One region of the Staphylococcus ursi genome, then DNA from elsewhere that is predicted to be linked to it. Evidence: riboswitches for the same ligand, from Rfam matches in the RefSeq annotation. Region 1 holds a riboswitch; each other region holds the start of a gene.
The links. Region 1 has a riboswitch for S-adenosylmethionine ahead of GZH82_RS10760 (methionine ABC transporter ATP-binding protein). Riboswitches for the same ligand answer to the same signal wherever they lie in the genome.
Positions count from the first base shown of each region.

Region 1 (4,724 bases):
TTATTAGCGTTTATCTATTTTATTCGTTATCCAATCACCTAAGAATTGAATAATAAATACCAAAATTAATATTAAAATCGTTGAAACTAAAATGACGTCATTTTGGTTACGCGTGAAACCTGTTAAGTATGCCAAGTTCCCTAAACCACCTGCACCGATAACACCTGCCACTGCTGTAGATCCTACTAACGCAATTGCTGTCACAGTAATCCCTGAAATGAGCGCTGGCAATGATTCTGGAATTAACACTTTAAGTATAATATTCCAAGTTGTTGCCCCCATTGAACGTGCCGCTTCGATGACACCTTTGTCAATTTCTTTCAAAGCAATCTCAACTAAACGTCCGTAGAATGGTGAAGCACCGATAATTAATGCAGGTAACGCACCTGTCGGACCACTAATTGTACCGAGTACTAAACTTGTGAACGGAATTAAGAGTAAGATTAAAATGATAAATGGAATCGCTCTGAATAAGTTCACAACAAACGATACAATGCTATAAAATACACGACCGATTTTGGATTCGCTTTTCGATGTTAAAAACAAAATCACGCCTAGGATAAGCCCTAACACGAACGAAAATGCTGTCGAGATAATGGTCATATACAATGTTTCGTACGTCGCTTCCCATACATCAGGCCAACGTATATTTGGCATTGTAATCATTTCTTGCAAGATTTCGCTAAAACTTTTACCCATGACTGACCACCTCTATCTCAACGTTTTGTGCTTTTAACTCTGCCTGAATTTGGTCAAAGTTAATGCTCGAAAACTGTTCAATGTGCACTAATAAATAACCTAATGTACCCGTTTTAGAATGCTTAATATTGCCCTCTAAAATATTCACTGAAATCCCATGTGTCTGTGTTAAGTGTGACACAACTGGATGCGTCGTATTCTCACCAGAAAAAATGAGTTTAGCCAATACTTCATCTTTGCCTAATTTAAAAGTTTGCGCTAAATCTTCACTATCATCACTCGGTTTCAAATCATCTTGAACGAATCGGCGTGTCACTTGATGTTGTGGGTGCTCGAAAATGTGTGATACTTTGCCTTCTTCAATCACACGACCATTTTCCATGACTGCAACTTCATCACAAATACGACGAATGACGTGCATTTCATGTGTAATCATAATAATCGTTAAGTTTTTCTCGTTTTTGAGTTGTAACAACAAATCTAAAATTTCGTCGGTTGTTTGTGGGTCCAATGCACTTGTGGCCTCATCACATAACAAGACTTCTGGATCATTAGCCAATGCACGCGCGATACCAACACGTTGCTTTTGTCCTCCTGATAATTCTGATGGATACGCATGTTCTCTCCCTTGTAGCCCAACGCGTGTGACTAATTCTTGTGCACGTGCGTTCGCTTCATTTTTCGGCACGCCAGCAATTTCAAGTGGAAAAATAATGTTGTCTAGTACAGTTCTTGACCACAATAAATTGAAATGTTGGAAAATCATACTCACTTTTTGACGCTTTTGACGTAACTCAGCTGGACTTAATTGCCCGATATTGTCACCACCAATAACCACTTCCCCTGATGTCGGTTTTTCTAAATGATTAAATAAACGGACTAAAGTACTTTTACCTGCACCCGAAAATCCAATAATGCCGTAAATCTTACCTTTTCCAATTTCGAGATTGACGCCATCTACAGCAGTAACAGATTTCGTTTTGCTTTCGTACTTTTTCACTATATTTTTAAGTGTGATCATACTGTTCCTCCCCGTGTTGCTACTTTAAAAAATTTGAAAATAAAAAATGCTTCCCCTTTTTAAAGATAAAAGAGAAAGCATGAATGTAGATTGCTTTTCTCTCATCTTCAAAAGTAAAAATACTTTATGTGAATTGGCACCATTTCTATAACTTAGACGGTTGCCGGGCTTCATAGGGCACATCCCTCCGCCACTCTGGATAAGAGTTTTCTGACTATTCGATTGATTATTATATTATCATCGTCATTCACTGTCGTCAATGACTTTTTTTAATTTTTCTAACAAGTAAGGCACAGAATGAAATGCATAGAGTCGCTCTGCTTCTTGATTATAGCGCATAATCATTAAAATAGGGACCGATTGAATTTCTTTTTCTTGACTCCATTCAGGGTGATAATTCAAATCCAACTTCACAATCGGAAGCTGTGTCATTTCATTTGCGATATCAAGCATGCGTTCTGATATTTTGCATGTGCCACACATCGGTGTATACCCAAAAATCAGATGAACACTTTGATTAAAATGCTCAGATATATTGTTCGATTGCTTTGAAACACTCTTCATATGAATACTTCCCTTTTACATAAAAGTCTTGCTTCACTTTAAAATCAAAATGCTGCAATACGTTTGAGAGGTAATCGCGTGGACAACGGGCAACTTCACTATATTTCGTATCAATATAGATGTCTGTACTTTCACTCAAATATGTCGTAAACCATTTGCGAATGCGACGACCTTCTGCATCTGCATCTACTAAAATGTAGACTTGTTTATCATACAGATATTCAATCATATTGTCTAACTTTTCGATTCCCATCGTCCCATGTGTACAAACGATTTCGACAGGTTCCAACAACACCTCTTGAACACGTTTTTTATCAGATTTCCCTTCAACAACAATAACCTTATGGATCATCGTCATGGTCTTCACCTTCTAAAAAATATTTGAGTATAAAAAACTCCTTGATAATAAAATTACCTAGGAGTTCTCATTTTGATATTATTCGCCAATCATTTTTTCGTAACCAGCTGCATCTAATAATGCGTCTAGTTCACTTTCATCTTTTAATTCAACTTTAACCATCCAAGCTTCCTCATATGGTGATTCGTTAACTGCTTCTGGTGAATCCTCTAAGTTTTCATTCACTGCAACGACTTTACCAGAAACTGGAGAATATAATTCAGATACTGTTTTAACAGATTCTACACTACCAAAAGTTTCGCCTTCTGATACTTCATCATCCACTTCTGGAAGCTCAACGAAAACGATATCACCAAGTTCGCTTTGCGCAAAGTCAGTAATACCAATGATTGCAGTATTTCCTTCAACTTTTACCCATTCATGTTCTTTTGAATATTTTAATCCACTTGGCACTGCCACTTGAATCCCCTCCTATTTAATGATTACGGTTACAAGTTAATCATGACACATTGCAACGGTTCAATCAACTATTTTATGACACCCAAATGTCACGATAGTCAGCTTCTTTAAAACCAACAGTTACCGTATCACCCGAAACCGCAAGTGGTCTTTTCACTAACATGCCATCAGATGCGAGTAATTCTAATTTTTCTTCATCACTCATATCACCTAATCGATCTTTTAAATTCAGTTCCTTATATTTTGCACCGTGCGTGTTGAAAAATTTTTTAATATCTAAATCTGATTTCTCAATGATTTGACGAAATTCTTCTTTTGTCGGTGTATGTTGTGTAATATCAATAGGTTCAAAGCTCACGCCATTATCTGATAAAAACTTGGCTGCTTTTTTACACGTTGTGCAGTTTAGATATTGATAAAATTTGATCATCATTAAACCTCCTCGTTCAAATTAATTCAAATATAACAAATTATTATTTAAAATGCTTGTATTTTTAGCATGCAAGTTTCAACATAAACAACTTTTGCGCTATAACAAATAAATAGCAACAAATTGATTCCCATCACTGCAATTACTTTTTCAAGTTAACTTCCGACCACTTTTTCGAGCACTTTCCATACATCGCAAAGACTGCTCCTCGATTTGTACGGGTGACTTCTCTTATAAAATTCGTTATAATATCGTTACTTATCAGTTAAAAGGAGAGGTCTAACATGCAAAGTATTACAACTATGGATGCATTCAATCAAGTGATTCAAAGTAATGAACCTGTCATTATTAAATTCGAAGCAGGTTGGTGCCCTGACTGTAGAGCGATGGATATGTGGATTGACCCTATCGTTGAAAAATATAACCAATATGAATGGTATGCAGTAAATCGCGACGAATTAGAAGAAGCAGCAACGCAATATGAAGTGATGGGAATTCCGAGCCTTTTAATTTTCCAAAATGGCAAAAAGCTACATCACTTACATTCTGCCAATGCTAAGTCACCTGAACAAGTCGAAAGCTATTTGGCTGAAAGTTTAGGCTAGTTTTCAATTTTCATAGGAAGAGGCCAGGAATACTTCATTGTGTCCTAGCCTCTTCCTTTATTTTTTAATATCCAAGTCCTTCACATCGATTGAAGATGCAGCCTCAACAATGTAAAGCGATACAGTCCCTTTTAAAACTCTGTAATCATCGCTTTATTTTTACGCGGTACTTTACGAAAATTGTCTTCTTCTTCTAAATCTGTTAAGTATAAAAATCCGATTAACTTTTCGTCTGGACCCACACCAAACGCCGCACGTACTTTAGGTTTAAAAATATATTCCGGCGTTTTCCAACATGTCCCGATACCTTTTTCATACAGTAATAAGAGCAGGTTTTGCGCAAAAGCACCGACTGCAAGATAGTTTTCATTTTCTTCACGTTGTCTTGCATCACATTTCATCACAATCGCAAGAAAGCTACCTAAGTTCGTTACTGCATCGTAATGACTTTGTTGTTTTTCTTGATCTCTTGGAAAGGCATAACGTGACACTTCACGACTCATTTCGCCAAGCTTATGTTTTGGTACATACACAACACGCCAAGGTTCTCGCATACCATGATTGGGTGCGTCTGCCGCTTCATAGATC
Region 1 is NZ_CP048279.1:2,281,979-2,286,702, forward strand. It holds gene GZH82_RS10755 (methionine ABC transporter permease) at 4-699, opposite strand; gene GZH82_RS10760 (methionine ABC transporter ATP-binding protein) at 692-1,720, opposite strand; SAM riboswitch class I at 1,819-1,926, opposite strand; gene GZH82_RS10765 (thioredoxin family protein) at 1,964-2,284, opposite strand; gene GZH82_RS10770 (toprim domain-containing protein) at 2,247-2,642, opposite strand; gene gcvH (glycine cleavage system protein GcvH) at 2,721-3,101, opposite strand; gene GZH82_RS10780 (arsenate reductase family protein) at 3,175-3,531, opposite strand; gene GZH82_RS10785 (thioredoxin family protein) at 3,816-4,136, shown strand; gene GZH82_RS10790 (nitroreductase family protein) at 4,268-4,724, opposite strand, start outside.

Region 2 (4,724 bases), 630 kb from region 1:
TTAACGCGCCGGGCATTTTTTTAATAGATGCAAAGAAATGAATAAAACTTAAACCTTGAATAACCAATAAGAAACCTAAAACGATTTGGAAATTAATGCCAATGCTATTCGGCGTAGTGGCAGGTTGTGTTGTAATCGTTGTTAATAATGCCAATGCATACATAATGAAAACTGAACGCTTCATTTGCCAGAAAAAAAGTGGGCGAAATACAGGTGTTGCCACTTTGAACTTACGTAAAATCGGGAAAATGATGAGCAATGTGATGATAGCATAAATTGCAATCGCTACTACAATCATCCCCGGCAACTGTATTGCGAGTTGTTGAAGCGAATTGTTTAAAATCTCTTGTGCTTGTTGATCCAAATTTTCTAACTCTGCAGTTTGATGCACAATTGCACGATACGGTTGCAATAAGTCATCAGCATACGGGATTTTTTTCAAAGTTTGTAAAATCATTATCGCACTTAATGTTAAAACACTTGCCACGAATGTCACTGAATATAAGATGCGCTCTTTAGAAGCACGTTGGACTAATAACTGACTAATAACCATACTTAAAACTAAAATAATGATTAAAAATGTCATCACAAAAACGTTGCCTGTGAGCGTTGAGAGAATTATCGCGATGAGTGCGACTAAGCCAAACGAATGCTTAGATTGGTACCATAAAACGATACCTGGGATTAAACTAAAGCATGCCAAAATAATTGCTAATCCAGGCATAACATGTATAACTAAAGTCACCGCTAACAACGCCACAATGCTGATTAGGGTTGCTTTAGGATTAATTTTCGAAAACAAAGACGCCACTTCCAAACTATTATAGTCTATAAATTCTATTTTACAGGCTTTGTAATATGAATACAATTTGCGCCACATGATTTCACGCGTCTTACAATTGAATTACAAAACGTCACTTTTCTTAAACACATTAGAAAAGCTATATTTTAGCTATTATCCCTAAAATATAGCTTCTTGTCTAGTATTCTTAGTTGACGCAATTATAACAAAAAGGTAACGTTTTCGTCTAAAGTTAGCGTCTAAATCGTGAAACTTTTAGGAAATGATAAAGGTACGGTGCCCAATCGTTAAAATTCAATAAAAAGCCATCATGACCTACATTATCAGGCACAAAGAAATGGCGGTGATATTTGAAATAACAGCCTAACGCAGCGACTTGGTCATCTGGATACAGCAAGTCATCTGTAAAGCCGAGCGTGAGTACTTTCGTGTCTAATGATTGGAATACGTTTGCGACATCATCTCTACCATGGTGAATGTCATGACTATCTAATACATCGAGGAGTGTTAAATAACATTGCAAATCAAACTGTTCTTTAAATTTGTCGCCTTGATGCTTTTGGTATAACACTACTTCATCAGGTGTGAAGCGCGCATCATAACTTTTAGAGGACCGGTACGTTAAAAAGCCGAGTTGCCGCGCGATACTTAACCCTTCTTCTCCTGCTAAATGAATAGCTTGTCTCGCAATTTCATTAAACGCCCGACTATAAGAAGACGTTTTTTCAGTAGCTGCTAAAATGACAGCCTTTTTCACTTCGAATTTTTGATTGTAGAGGAGCTCCATCACTTGCATGCCACCTAATGAGCCACCGATGAGAATGTCGATTTTTTGATGACCTAACGCTTCGATGCCTTTCTCAAGGGCACGCACAATATCTCGCATTGTGAGCTTTTTTGGGAAGTTTGGATCTGTTAAACGAGAACTCGACCCAAATGGACTACCAATCACATTAAATGTTAGAAATTGATAATCATGAACTGGCATATACCCCCCATCAATAATCTCTCGCCACCACCCTGGATTGTCTTCTGTACCATAAGTGAGATGGTTGCCTGTCAACGCATGACATACGACGACGAGTGGTTGGCCAGGATAACCTACATACTCATACCGAAGTTTCAAATTTTCAATCGTTTCACCGGATTCTGTCGTAAATGCACCTAATGCTAATGTGTCCACGTGATAATTCACCATTTTAGTCTGCCCTCCCTCTAAAAATTAAAAAAGTTGTACAACCTTTGACGGCTATACAACGTTCGTAAGTCAGTTTTTAAATGAACTTATCATCCACATGACGTGGTTGGTTGTAGCACCGTACTTATAACGATAAGTGGTTGCTGAAGTGTCACTGGGCCAAATCCCTCAACTTCTCTTAATAAGCTTATTTTTAATTAAAGTTATGTTGTGTCTTTAATCATACCGCAAACCTATCACGTATGCAAATGATTGTTAGAATAATCCGATAGTTCTCAACAATGCCACACTGACCATACCGACAATGACTGTTATCGTTAAACTCCTTGTCCAAAAAGCAATGATAAGTGTCGGAATGAGCGCGATGATAAAGTTCCAATTCAATGTATAACCCATCACACCTCCTTGTTGCTGAATGAATCCATCCACCACTAATGCAGTAAATAAAGTAATCGGAATAAACGTCAGCCACTTGAGCACCTTTTCAGACAGTTCCATACGCGAAATCATGACAAAAGGGGTGATTCTGATGAGTAAAGTGCCAAGTCCTGCTAAAAAGATCGTCCAAAATACGTACATGCTCATCGGTCAATCACCATCCCTATCGTCGCACTTAAAGTCGATGCAAGTAAAATTGCTAAATATGAAGGCAAAAACAAACTGAGTAGTAACATCATAACAATAACAATTGCAACTAAGTAGAGATACACACGTAACTTCGATTTCGTAATGCCCTCAAATTGTGAAATTGCTAAAAAGATAAACATCGCTGTAATCGCATAGTCTAAGCCAAATACTTCTGGATGTTGGAAGAAATCACCTAACAATCCCCCGAGCACAGTGACCAATGCCCAAAATAAGTAGGCCAATAAATTTAAGCCATACATCCACTGATATGTAATCGTGTGCCCTTTCGAATAAGGCGTGATAGCAACAGCAAATGTTTCATCCGTTAACAAAGACCCTACACCTACCCTATGTATCAAATGATCATGTTTGAAATTCGGCGCCAATGTCATACTTAATAAAAACATACGACTATTGACAATCATTGCAGTGAGCACAATGACCCAAATCGGTGTCTGTACGGCAATGAGTGCGATAATAATAAATTGTGCTGCCCCTGCATAAACGAGTAAAGAGAGCAGTAATATTTCTAAAATGTTGAATCCTGATGTGACACTTACAATTCCAAATGAAAAGCCTACCCCAGCATATCCTAGTACAGTTGGGAGACAATCTTGGATACCTTGTTTAAATGTAGTATAAGACATTGAGACTCACCCCCTTGAAAATTTTTCTTATTATAGTACAACTTATCTCATTACGCTATCAAGTCAGTCTTACCTCATACGTACCTCAGCCTAACCTACCGTGTAAAAACACTTTTATAAAGGAGTTTATATAGATTTAATAATATTGAGATAACAATTGATGAGGTATGTCTTATTTTTTACTTTTATTACTTTTTACCCTCCCTTGCCCTCTTCAGACGTAAAAAATCAGAAGTTCGCATATTAAAAATACGAGCTCCTGATTTGATTTCAACTCACCTTTATTTAATTGTTCGTAACTTCATTTTCATCTTATAGAGGTTTAATGACAGTTTGTCCACCCATGAATGGCACTAACGGTTCAGGCACCGTAATCGTACCGTCTTCATTTTGATAGTTCTCTACAATCGCCGCAAATGTACGACCTACTGCTAAACCAGAGCCATTTAACGTATGTGCGTATTCAGGTTTGGCATCTTTATCACGTTTGAAACGGATATTTGCACGACGCGCTTGGAAGTCTACACAGTTTGAACATGAGCTGATTTCTTTGTAGTCATTGTAGCTTGGTAACCATACTTCTAAGTCATATGTTTTACTTGCACCGAAACCAATATCGCCTGTACATAAAATCACGCGACGGTATGGTAAGTTCAATGCTTCAAGAATCGCTTCTGCATTTGATGTCATTTCTTCTAAAGCGTCCCATGAATCTTCAGGTTTTTCGATACGTACCATTTCAACTTTATTGAATTGGTGAAGACGGATTAAACCACGTGTATCACGGCCTGCTGATCCCGCTTCACTTCTGAAACATGCTGATTGACCTGTAAACTTAGCTGGTAAGACACCCGGCTGTACAATTTCGTCTCTATAGTAGTTTGTCAAAGGTACTTCTGCAGTTGGAATTGTGTATAAGCCTTCTTTTTCTACTTTAAATAAATCTTCTTCAAATTTAGGTAATTGTCCTGTACCGTACATCGCTTTAGCATTGACTAATTGAGGCACCATCATTTCGCGGTAACCGTGTTGTGTCGTATGCATCGTAATCATAAAGTTCATTAACGCACGCTCTAATTTAGCACCGTCATTTGTTAAATAAACGAAACGTGCACCAGATACACGTGCGGCACGGTCAAAGTCTGCCATTTCTAATGATTCTACTAAGTCCCAGTGTGCTTTCGCTTCAAAGTCGAACTCACGTGGTGTACCCCATCTTTTAAGTTCTACATTATCAGAATCATCTTCACCTTCAGGTACATCATCGTGAATAAGGTTTGGAATACGTGATAAGATGTCATTTAATTTCGTATCCGCTTCTTTTAACTGTGCATCGATATTTTTAATTTTTTCGCCTACTTCACGTTGCGCTTTAATCGCGTCATCCGCATTTTCTTTATTACGTTTCTTTTCAGCAATTTGTTGAGATGCCTTGTTACGTTCTGCTTTT
Region 2 is NZ_CP048279.1:13,129-17,852, reverse strand. It holds gene GZH82_RS00070 (DUF2232 domain-containing protein) at 1-724, opposite strand, end outside; gene metX (homoserine O-acetyltransferase MetX) at 1,035-2,000, opposite strand; SAM riboswitch class I at 2,084-2,188, opposite strand; gene GZH82_RS00060 (AzlD domain-containing protein) at 2,256-2,585, opposite strand; gene GZH82_RS00055 (AzlC family ABC transporter permease) at 2,582-3,274, opposite strand; gene serS (serine--tRNA ligase) at 3,587-4,724, opposite strand, start outside.
Region 2: another riboswitch for S-adenosylmethionine. It lies ahead of metX (homoserine O-acetyltransferase MetX); the one in region 1 lies ahead of GZH82_RS10760 (methionine ABC transporter ATP-binding protein).

Region 3 (4,724 bases), 1.0 Mb from region 1:
CAAACACTGTAGAAATAGACACAAACAAACCATCTGTCGTTGACATAGCCGCTGCCAATATAACGACACCGAATAAAGCAACAATGGCAGCAGGAAACGCCCATTCTATATATTGTAGTAAGGCTAAATCTGAACTTGCGACTTGTCCACCTATTGCTACGCGGCTATAAATACCGCCAAAAAGAACAAGTAAACAGAGTGACATCACAAAAATATAAGTTCGAATCATGCGGCCTAAATCTTTTTCACTTTTTAAACCTAAAATTTTATTAAATAAGTGCGGTGCTGACGCAAAAGCCCATTGAATAATAATCGCACCGATAATCATTGTAAAAGAATGAAAGTGAACGGATTCAGGATTAAAAACTTGGACTAAGTGATGATTTTGATGGTTTAAGTTTTGCGCAATACCCGAAAACGTATCATGGATACTCCCCTTCCAAAACAGCACAATGCCAGAGATAAAAATGACAATTCCAGCTACTGCCATAATAATCACTTGTATCGCGTCTGTATAAATATCTGCAAGTGCACCACCTACGTAAACATAAAGCACAACAATGACTGTGATAACAATTAAACTTGAAAAGTAACTCATACCGAGTAAATGTTTGAAAATTAAAGCGCCTGCGACAAGCTGACTTGCGATATAGAAAATATTAAATAATAAGATCAAAGCCGTCCCAACACGTAATATAGGACTGTCATAAAAATCGCCCAACCAATCTGGTAGTGAGAGGGATTGCTGTGTTGTGTTTAATGATCTGACTCTTTTAGCGACCATTAAAACACCTGTAGGACCACCGATAAACATCGCTAAAAACAACCATAAATTATTAAGCCCCCACGCATACGACCATCCCGGATAACCTAGAAAGGTTGCAGCACTTAAATACGTCGCCGCAAAAGACAACCCTAGCGTGCGTGGTCCAATCCTTCCAAAGCCAGTCGCAAAATCTGAAATACTGTTCATCCTTCTAGAACTGACAAAGCCTACCGTAATCATAAGCACCATAAAGACAATAAAGCCTATCCATGTATACACTTTAACATCATTCATAATCATCCCCCTATATCTGTACTAAATTGGCTTTTTTATTTCGTGCGGGATGTGTCGGTTTCACTTTCGTATGGCCTTTGCCAAACATATTTTCACGTAAAGTTTCACCTTCATATTCTGTACGATATATGCCTCTTTTTTGTAATTCAGGAATGATTAAGTCGACAAATTCTTCAAATGTACCTGGAGAATAGGCTTGTGCAATATTAAAACCGTCCGCACCGCCTTCATTCGCCCACAATTCCAATTGATCAGCAATTTTTTTGGGTGTGCCGATGAATTTAGCCGTTCCATTACCTAGCCCGTGGTTTTTCACCGCTTCTCGCAATGTCCATTTTCGATGTGGGTCTTTTGTATATAAATTGAGATTGCCTTGCATCGCTTCTGTCTCGATATTTTCGATATATTCATCTGGATCATATTGAGAAAAATCAATACCCGTATGTCCACTTAACAATGCGACTGAACCTTCATAGCTGACTTCATTTTGAAGCGCTTCATATTTTTCATAAGCCTCTGCTTCAGTTTCACCGATAATAGGTAAAACCATTGGAAAAACAAGTATATCTTCTCCATTACGGCCAAATTGTTGTGCCCTTGTCCGAATGTCTGTGACATACGCTCGCAACGATTCAATAGAGGTATGTTTTGTAAACACAGCCTCTGCATGCTTTGCAGCAAATGTTTTGCCTTTTTCGGAGGCACCTGCTTGAAATAAGACAGGCGTTCTTTGAGGAGAAGGCTCTACAAGATGCGGTCCGGGTATATCGAAAAATGTACCTTTATGATGAATCGCATGAACTTTAGAAGGATCAGCATACGTGTCTATCTCACGTGCTTTAACAACCGCATCGTCTTCCCAACTGTCTTCCCACAACTGATAGCTCACTTGCAAAAATTCGTCTGCACGGTTGTAACGCAACGCTTTAGGCAAGCGCTCTTTTAAGCCTAAGTTCACTGCCTCGCTTTCTAAATAAGACGTTACAACATTCCAACCTAATCGGCCATTGGTCAGATGATCGAGTGTAGATAATTGACGTGCCAATTTATATGGCTGTGCATAGGTAGTAGAGACAGTAGGTGCAATACCAATATGCTCAGTTACCGCTGCAATGGCAGAAACGAGCGGAATAGGATCGTGTGCGGGGAGTTGAACGGCATGTTTCACTGCGGCGTCATGGGACTGGTTGTAAACACTATAAGTCCCCAACACATCAGCAATAAAAATACCATCAAATAAACCACGCTCTAAAGTTTGAGCAATATCCGTCCAATATTTTAAATTGTGGTGTGTCGCTCCTTTATCTTTTGGGTGTTTCCATAAACCTGAAGCATGCGGAGAGGGAGAATTTTGGACGAATCCGTTAAAATGAATTTGTTTTCGTGTCATGAACATTACCTCCTAAAAAATAGGAAGATAAGGCATAGTGAAAGTTGACTTATCTTCTAGCAATTGCGCTACTGGAATTGGCACAGTGAATTAATTCCTGTTGCCGAGATTTCATCGGGCCAGTCCCTCCATCTCTCTTGATAAGACGATGATGTACATTCATGGGGTGTTTTTTAATTAATGAAAGGTAAAACAATGACCGATAGAACAACTACATTTTTCATATGATGTTTTACGATTTAAAAGCGTTCATTTCAATCTATCGGATCATGAATTTCCCTTTATTTTCATTTTGTGTGACGCTTACAAGTTAAATTTTGGCAAAGCCTTTTTCCAAATCCGCAATAATATCATCGATATGCTCAAGGCCGATCGAAAGACGAATCGTCTCAGGGGCAATACCTGCTGCTGTTTGTTCTGATTCCGTCAATTGTTGATGCGTCGTGGATGCGGGATGAATAACAAGTGACTTTGCGTCTCCTACATTCGCTAATAAAGAAAATAATTCTAAGCCTTCAATAAATTTTTTGCCGGCTTCGTATCCACCTTTGACACCAAAGGTAAAGATGGAACTTGCGCCTTTTGGTAAATACTTCTCTTTCAAGTCGTAATATTCACTCGTCGGTAAGCCAGCATATTTAACCCATGCGACTTTGTCATGCTTTTCAAGATATTGTGCAACTTTTTCAGCATTTTCCACATGACGTTCTAACCGTAATGAAAGCGTCTCTAAGCCTTGCGTTAGTAAAAATGCATTGAACGGTGAGATCGCTGCTCCTGTATCTCTTAAAATTGTTGTACGAATTTTAAAAGCAAGTGCGGCTTCTCCAAATTTTTCACTGAACACTAAACCGTGATAAGACGGATCGGGTTCACTTAATCCTGGAAACTTGCCATTATCCCAATTAAAGTTACCTGCATCAACAATGACACCACCCATTGAAGTTCCGTGCCCACCAATAAATTTGGTCGCAGAGTGAACAACAATGTTCGCCCCATATTCAATCGGACGAAAAAGATAAGGCGTCGCGAATGTATTATCAACAATAAGTGGTATACCTTGTGCTTTTGTAATTGCTACAAGTGCATCGAAATCCTCAATATTGCCTTCTGGATTCCCAATGGTTTCTACAAATAATGCCTTCGTATTGTCTTGAAGCGCATTTTTTATATGACTGACTTCTTTCGTATCTACTAATGTGACATCAATCCCATATTTCGGTAACGTATGTGTGAAAAGTGTATGTGTCCCGCCATATAATGTAGAACTTGCTACGATATGATCACCCTTCTGCGCGACAGCTTGAATCGCATACGTGATAGCTGCCATACCTGAAGCAACCGCTACACCAGCGACACCCCCTTCAAGTTCAGCCACACGTGTTTCAAGAACGTTCGTCGTAGGATTCATCAGACGTGTATAAATATTTCCAAGTTCATCTAAGCCGAATAAATTCGCCGCATGTGCCGTATCATCAAAAGTAAAAGATGTCGTTTGGTAAATCGGTAAAGCACGTGAATGGCTACTTTCGTCGACTTCTTGTCCTGAGTGCAATTGCAACGTTTCAAATTTAAAATCACTTGTCATTTGACATTCCCCCTAATAATAAAAAAATAAAAGCCTACCTGATAAAGATAGACTTTTACTAGAAGACTTATCTCTCAGGTAAAATCACCTGCAGGAATTAGCACCTAACTGAATAGGTTGCCTGGTTTCAAAGGGCCTGTCCCTCCACCAATCTTGATAAGTATGATTCAATTGTTAAAATGCAAGATGTATCGCGCAAATAGAACGGCCAATGCAATAACCGTGCGGGTGTTTTATTGGCTTTTAATGATACAACAAGTCTATCTAACATTCCTAGCGATGTCAATACACAAATCCGAATTTTCTTGCAAATTGCAAAAATTTGAAAAAATCATATTTGTGGGAATCAACACGCAACCTGTTTATTCAATGTAAATCGACTGGCTCATCATCTCGGTTTTAATAAATTGATGGACATCAATGACACGTTGATTTAATGACCCTTTATAGGGCAAATTAGGTTGATATAATTTTTGAATGAACATGCCGTCTACAATGACATCAACTTGTTTTAATAACGCGGTCCGTTCATCATGTGCAAACCATAAATACTCAAATAAAAAGCCTGTCCAAACCCAAATTGATTTCCGGCTGCCGTAGCGTTCTCGAAAAGCATGTACTAATGGGATAACGATATCTAAGTTACAAAAAGGTTCGCCTCCTAAAATACTTAATCCTGAAATGTA
Region 3 is NZ_CP048279.1:385,715-390,438, reverse strand. It holds gene GZH82_RS01715 (sodium:solute symporter family protein) at 1-1,060, opposite strand, end outside; gene GZH82_RS01710 (LLM class flavin-dependent oxidoreductase) at 1,071-2,450, opposite strand; SAM riboswitch class I at 2,497-2,597, opposite strand; gene GZH82_RS01705 (O-acetylhomoserine aminocarboxypropyltransferase/cysteine synthase family protein) at 2,761-4,038, opposite strand; SAM riboswitch class I at 4,103-4,201, opposite strand; gene nrdG (anaerobic ribonucleoside-triphosphate reductase activating protein) at 4,401-4,724, opposite strand, start outside.
Region 3: another riboswitch for S-adenosylmethionine. It lies ahead of GZH82_RS01710 (LLM class flavin-dependent oxidoreductase); the one in region 1 lies ahead of GZH82_RS10760 (methionine ABC transporter ATP-binding protein).

Region 4 (4,724 bases), 250 kb from region 1:
AACTGAACGCAATAGTTATCGACAGCTTCAACACATTGTTCGATAATTAAAGTGTCTGTCGCCGCTTCAGCTTTTTCGACACGTGCGATGGCTTTCTCCAAATCATTTTCGTTATAACAAATCATGACGCCGTAACCCCCTGCAGTCGGCAAGTCATCTCCTGGTTTAATGACGAGCGGTAACTCCCACTGTTGGACTGCCGTTTTGAAATCTTGAAATGCGACAATTTCGCGCTCAGGCACATATTGGCCACCCGTCCATTTCGGAATTAATGATTTGTTGTTTAAGTCTTTGAATAACTGTTTGTCCATCGCATAGTGATTCGCGTCAACAATATTATCCCCATGGACATATTGGAAATAAATTAAACGCGCTTCCTCTTCTGTCAGTCGTTTTAATGTCTGTTCATAACTTTCTTGGTCGTGAAACGTAATGACATTATCCGGAATTTCTCGTCCTATGAGTTGAAATAACTGTTGTAATCTGTCAGTGACACTCGCTTCATGAACGATGACTGGCAATTGTGCAATCAGTAATTCACGCCCTGTTAAAAAGTTGGATTGATGTTCATCTGGTGCTAACCAAGGATTCGACACATATGAGGGTCTTGACGTGTAAACGATGTTCGTGTCATAAATTTCTCCCATTGTTAATTGACTTCGATATTGAATATTGTGTGTCATTTTGTCATTTCTCCCTTTTATGTTGATGCTCCTTTTGTATCTCGGCTAATAACGTTTGATCTTGTATTAACTTGGCCCCCATTAATGCGATCATTTTTGCGCCTTTAATGAGTGCGTCATCCCCCATTGGACTTGCTGCAGCTTCACGAAAACGGTGAGTATGGCCGACTAAACTTCTTGGACCAATTTTGACGTGCGGATGAATCGTTGGCACGACATGACTGACATTCCCCGTATCAGTCGAACCGTAGCCAAAATCATCATGACTGACTTCTTCACCAAGTTCCGTTGCATAATGTTCGAATAATTGATCTAACAACGGTGATTTAATGAATTCGTTCACACCGTTTTGAATCGGTTCAAATTCAAAATCACATCCCGTTTGTATCGCTGCACCACGCGCAATATCATGCACTCTTGAAGTGAGTACATCCAAGTCTTTTCTTGTCGTTGCACGTGTGTAAAACCGCGCATGCGTAAAGTCAGGAATAATGTTCGCTGCTTGACCGCCATCTAAAATGACGCCATGCACACGTTCAGTCTTTTTAATATGTTGACGGAGTTGTGCGACCCCATTAAAATAGCTCAACATTGCATCTAAAGCGTTGCGTGCTTCTGCAGCATTTTCTGAAGCGTGCGCACTTTGGCCGTAAAACTTAATATCTAGTACGTCTACAGCAAGTGTTGGAATAGTCGAATACGTTTCATTACCCGGATGAATCATTAAGGCAACATCGACGTCGTCAAAGAGCCCTTCTCGAACGTATGATGCCTTCGCACTCCCATTTTCGCCACCTTCTTCTGCCGGACAACCGAACAGAATGACTTTACCGCCAATGTCATCTACCACTTGTTTTAATGCAATAGCTGCTAACATGCTTGATGTTCCAATAATATTATGACCGCAAGCATGCCCTAAACCTGGCAATGCATCATATTCAGCGAGATAACTGATGGTCGGCCCCTCAACTTCCGAGTCGTATGTCGCAATAAAACCTGTAGAATGCCCTGCAATGTCGCGCTCAACTTCAAAATTGTGTTCTTTTAAATTTTCAATCAGCAAACGCGATGCAAAAATTTCTTCGTTACCGAGTTCTGGACGTCCATGAATTTGATGACTCATATCTATATAAGCCCATCTATGTTGATCGATATAATCTAAAATACGTTGCTCTACCGTTGTCACCATGTTACTCCTCCTTAAACAAAAAATGTTATCCCCATTTACATCCAACACAAACATTGATAAGTGTGACTGATGTATATATGTGATAACATCTCTGCCTTCATTTATCTTTCAGCATTTACACTGTTGGAATTCGCACCTTTATCGCCGTACGATGAGGTTGCTGGGTTTCATCGGGCCAATTCCCTCCACCGCTCTTGATAAATATTGATTCAATTTTGTAATTATTTTAACGAATTTTCCGCACTTTGTCATGTTATTTTTAACACTCTTCAAAATTTTCATACTATATTTTACTCTTTTTGCATCACATTTTCATGTCTCAACGACTTTGCGCTGACTCACAAAAAATTTTTTAATGCATCAATTCATATTAAACCACTCGTAATAATAAGTTTAAAGCTCCTTTCCCTATTATATCGGCATTTAAAAACTTTGTCGCCCCCCTTTCATCTTGATTGGAATATGTTAAAATGGATTTAAACATGAAGGAGGTCATACCAATGCCAATAATGAACGTTGAAAGTTTTAATTTAGATCATACGAAAGTGGTCGCACCATATATTCGTCTTGCGGGTAAAATGCAAGGGCTCAATGGAGATGACATTTACAAATATGATATTCGCTTCAAACAACCTAACAAAGAACATATGGAAATGCCAGGACTTCATTCTTTAGAACATTTAATGGCTGAAAATATTCGTAACCATTCAGACAAAGTAGTCGACTTAAGTCCAATGGGTTGCCAAACAGGGTTCTACGTCTCTTTCATTAACCATACCGATTATGATGATGTGTTAAACATTGTCGAACAAACGTTACAAGATGTTTTAGCCGCTGATGAAGTGCCTGCGTGCAATGAAGTTCAATGCGGTTGGGCTGCTTCACACTCATTAGAAGGTGCAAAAGAAATCGCACAAGCCTTTTTAGACAAACGTGTCCAATGGCATGACGTCTTTGGTACTGGCAAATAAGTATTTAAAAACCGAGCAACGACACGATTTTACTGTGTGGTTCCTCGGTTTATTTTTCACTATAATTTCTTAATCATATACATCAATACAAATTGCATCGGGAGACGTCCGTATAAAGCAGTATCCGATAATGGTTTGTCACCTAATGGCAATTTTTTACGTGCCATATAAATGTTGGCAGGAAAAACGGCAAGTAAAAATGCGTTAATCCAATTTTTCAATGCGTTTGACGGGCGTCGCAACACTAACAACACACCGATTACAATTTCGCACACACCTGTCACAAGTACAGCTGTTTTACGTAAAGGTAAATATGCCGGCACAATATTTCTAAATTGGCGCTCTCTCGTAAAATGTAAGACACCAATTGCTATAAATGCGAGACCTAATACGATTCGACCTAGTTTTTTCATCCTATCATCCTTTATTCAGTAATGATTGTATGAATGAGCTGTGGCTGTTCTGCGTGGTCTGAAATAGTAATGTTATCATACAATTTTTGTTTGACTTGTTCTACATCTTCACTATTCGCATAAATCGTCAATAATGATTCGCCTTCTTCTACACGATCACCGACTTTTTTGTTCAATACGAGCCCCACTGCTAAATCAATGACATCTTCTTTTGTTTGACGACCCGCACCTAACATCATTGAAGCAATACCGATTTCATTGGCAATCATTTCCGAAACGACACCGCTACGTTTGGCTGGTAATTCAAATTGATATTGTGCCGTTGGTAATTTTGATGGATCATCGACAACAGATGCGTCTCCACCTTGATTGCTTAAGAATGTTTTGAATTTTTCTAGTGCTTTACCGTTATCAATCACTTCTTGTAACATACCACGTGCTTCATCTAAATCTTTCGCTTTTTGAGCAAGCACAACCATTTGAGAGCCTAAAGTTAATACAAGTTCTGTTAAATCTTCAGGACCATCACCTTTCAACGTATCGATCGCTTCTTGCAATTCGAGCGCGTTACCAATCGCACGACCGAGTGGCTGGCTCATATCAGAAATCATCGCCATCGTTTGACGTCCAACTTGGTTACCAATTTTAACCATTGCATGTGCCAATTGTTCAGCATCTTCAACAGTTTTCATAAATGCGCCGTTACCCGTTTTAACGTCTAATACAATCGCATCAGCACCCGCTGCAATTTTTTTACTCATAATTGATGACGCAATTAATGGAATAGAGTTCACTGTCGCTGTTACATCACGGAGCGCATAAATCTTTTTGTCTGCAGGCGTTAAATTACCTGTTTGACCAATGACTGCTACACGATCTTCATTCACTAACTTCACGAATGTTTCTTCTGAAATTTCAACGTGGAAGCCTTCTACTGATTCTAATTTATCAATCGTGCCACCTGTATGACCTAAACCACGACCACTCATTTTCGCAACAGGTATATCTAATGCCGCAACTAATGGCGCAAGAACAAGTGTCGTTGTATCACCTACACCACCTGTTGAGTGCTTGTCGACTTTAATCCCTTCAATGTTAGAGAGGTCGATTTGATCACCCGATTCCACCATCGCCATCGTTAAGTGCGCACGTTCTTCATCTGTCATATCTTGGAAAAAAATTGCCATTGCTAAACTAGACATTTGATAATCAGGAATGTCATCATTTGTATAACCCTTTACGACAAATTCAATTTCTTCTTTCGTTAAAGCATGTCCATCCCTTTTTTTAGCAATAATATCAACCATTCTCATGGCTATTCCCTCTTTTCTATATCATTTTAAAGTTACCCTATTGTTGTATCCGCTTTTATTATATACGAATGACTACGATTGGTGAAACGAAAGAATTTCTGATTATTTATCAATTCATCAACTTTTATTCATACGTCTCCTTCAAAACTTCGTCG
Region 4 is NZ_CP048279.1:2,029,875-2,034,598, forward strand. It holds gene ldmS (L-aspartate--L-methionine ligase LdmS) at 1-683, opposite strand, end outside; gene GZH82_RS09450 (M20 family metallopeptidase) at 688-1,872, opposite strand; SAM riboswitch class I at 1,971-2,076, opposite strand; gene GZH82_RS09455 (S-ribosylhomocysteine lyase) at 2,373-2,843, shown strand; gene GZH82_RS09460 (DoxX family protein) at 2,903-3,256, opposite strand; gene GZH82_RS09465 (pyrimidine-nucleoside phosphorylase) at 3,268-4,569, opposite strand.
Region 4: another riboswitch for S-adenosylmethionine. It lies ahead of GZH82_RS09450 (M20 family metallopeptidase); the one in region 1 lies ahead of GZH82_RS10760 (methionine ABC transporter ATP-binding protein).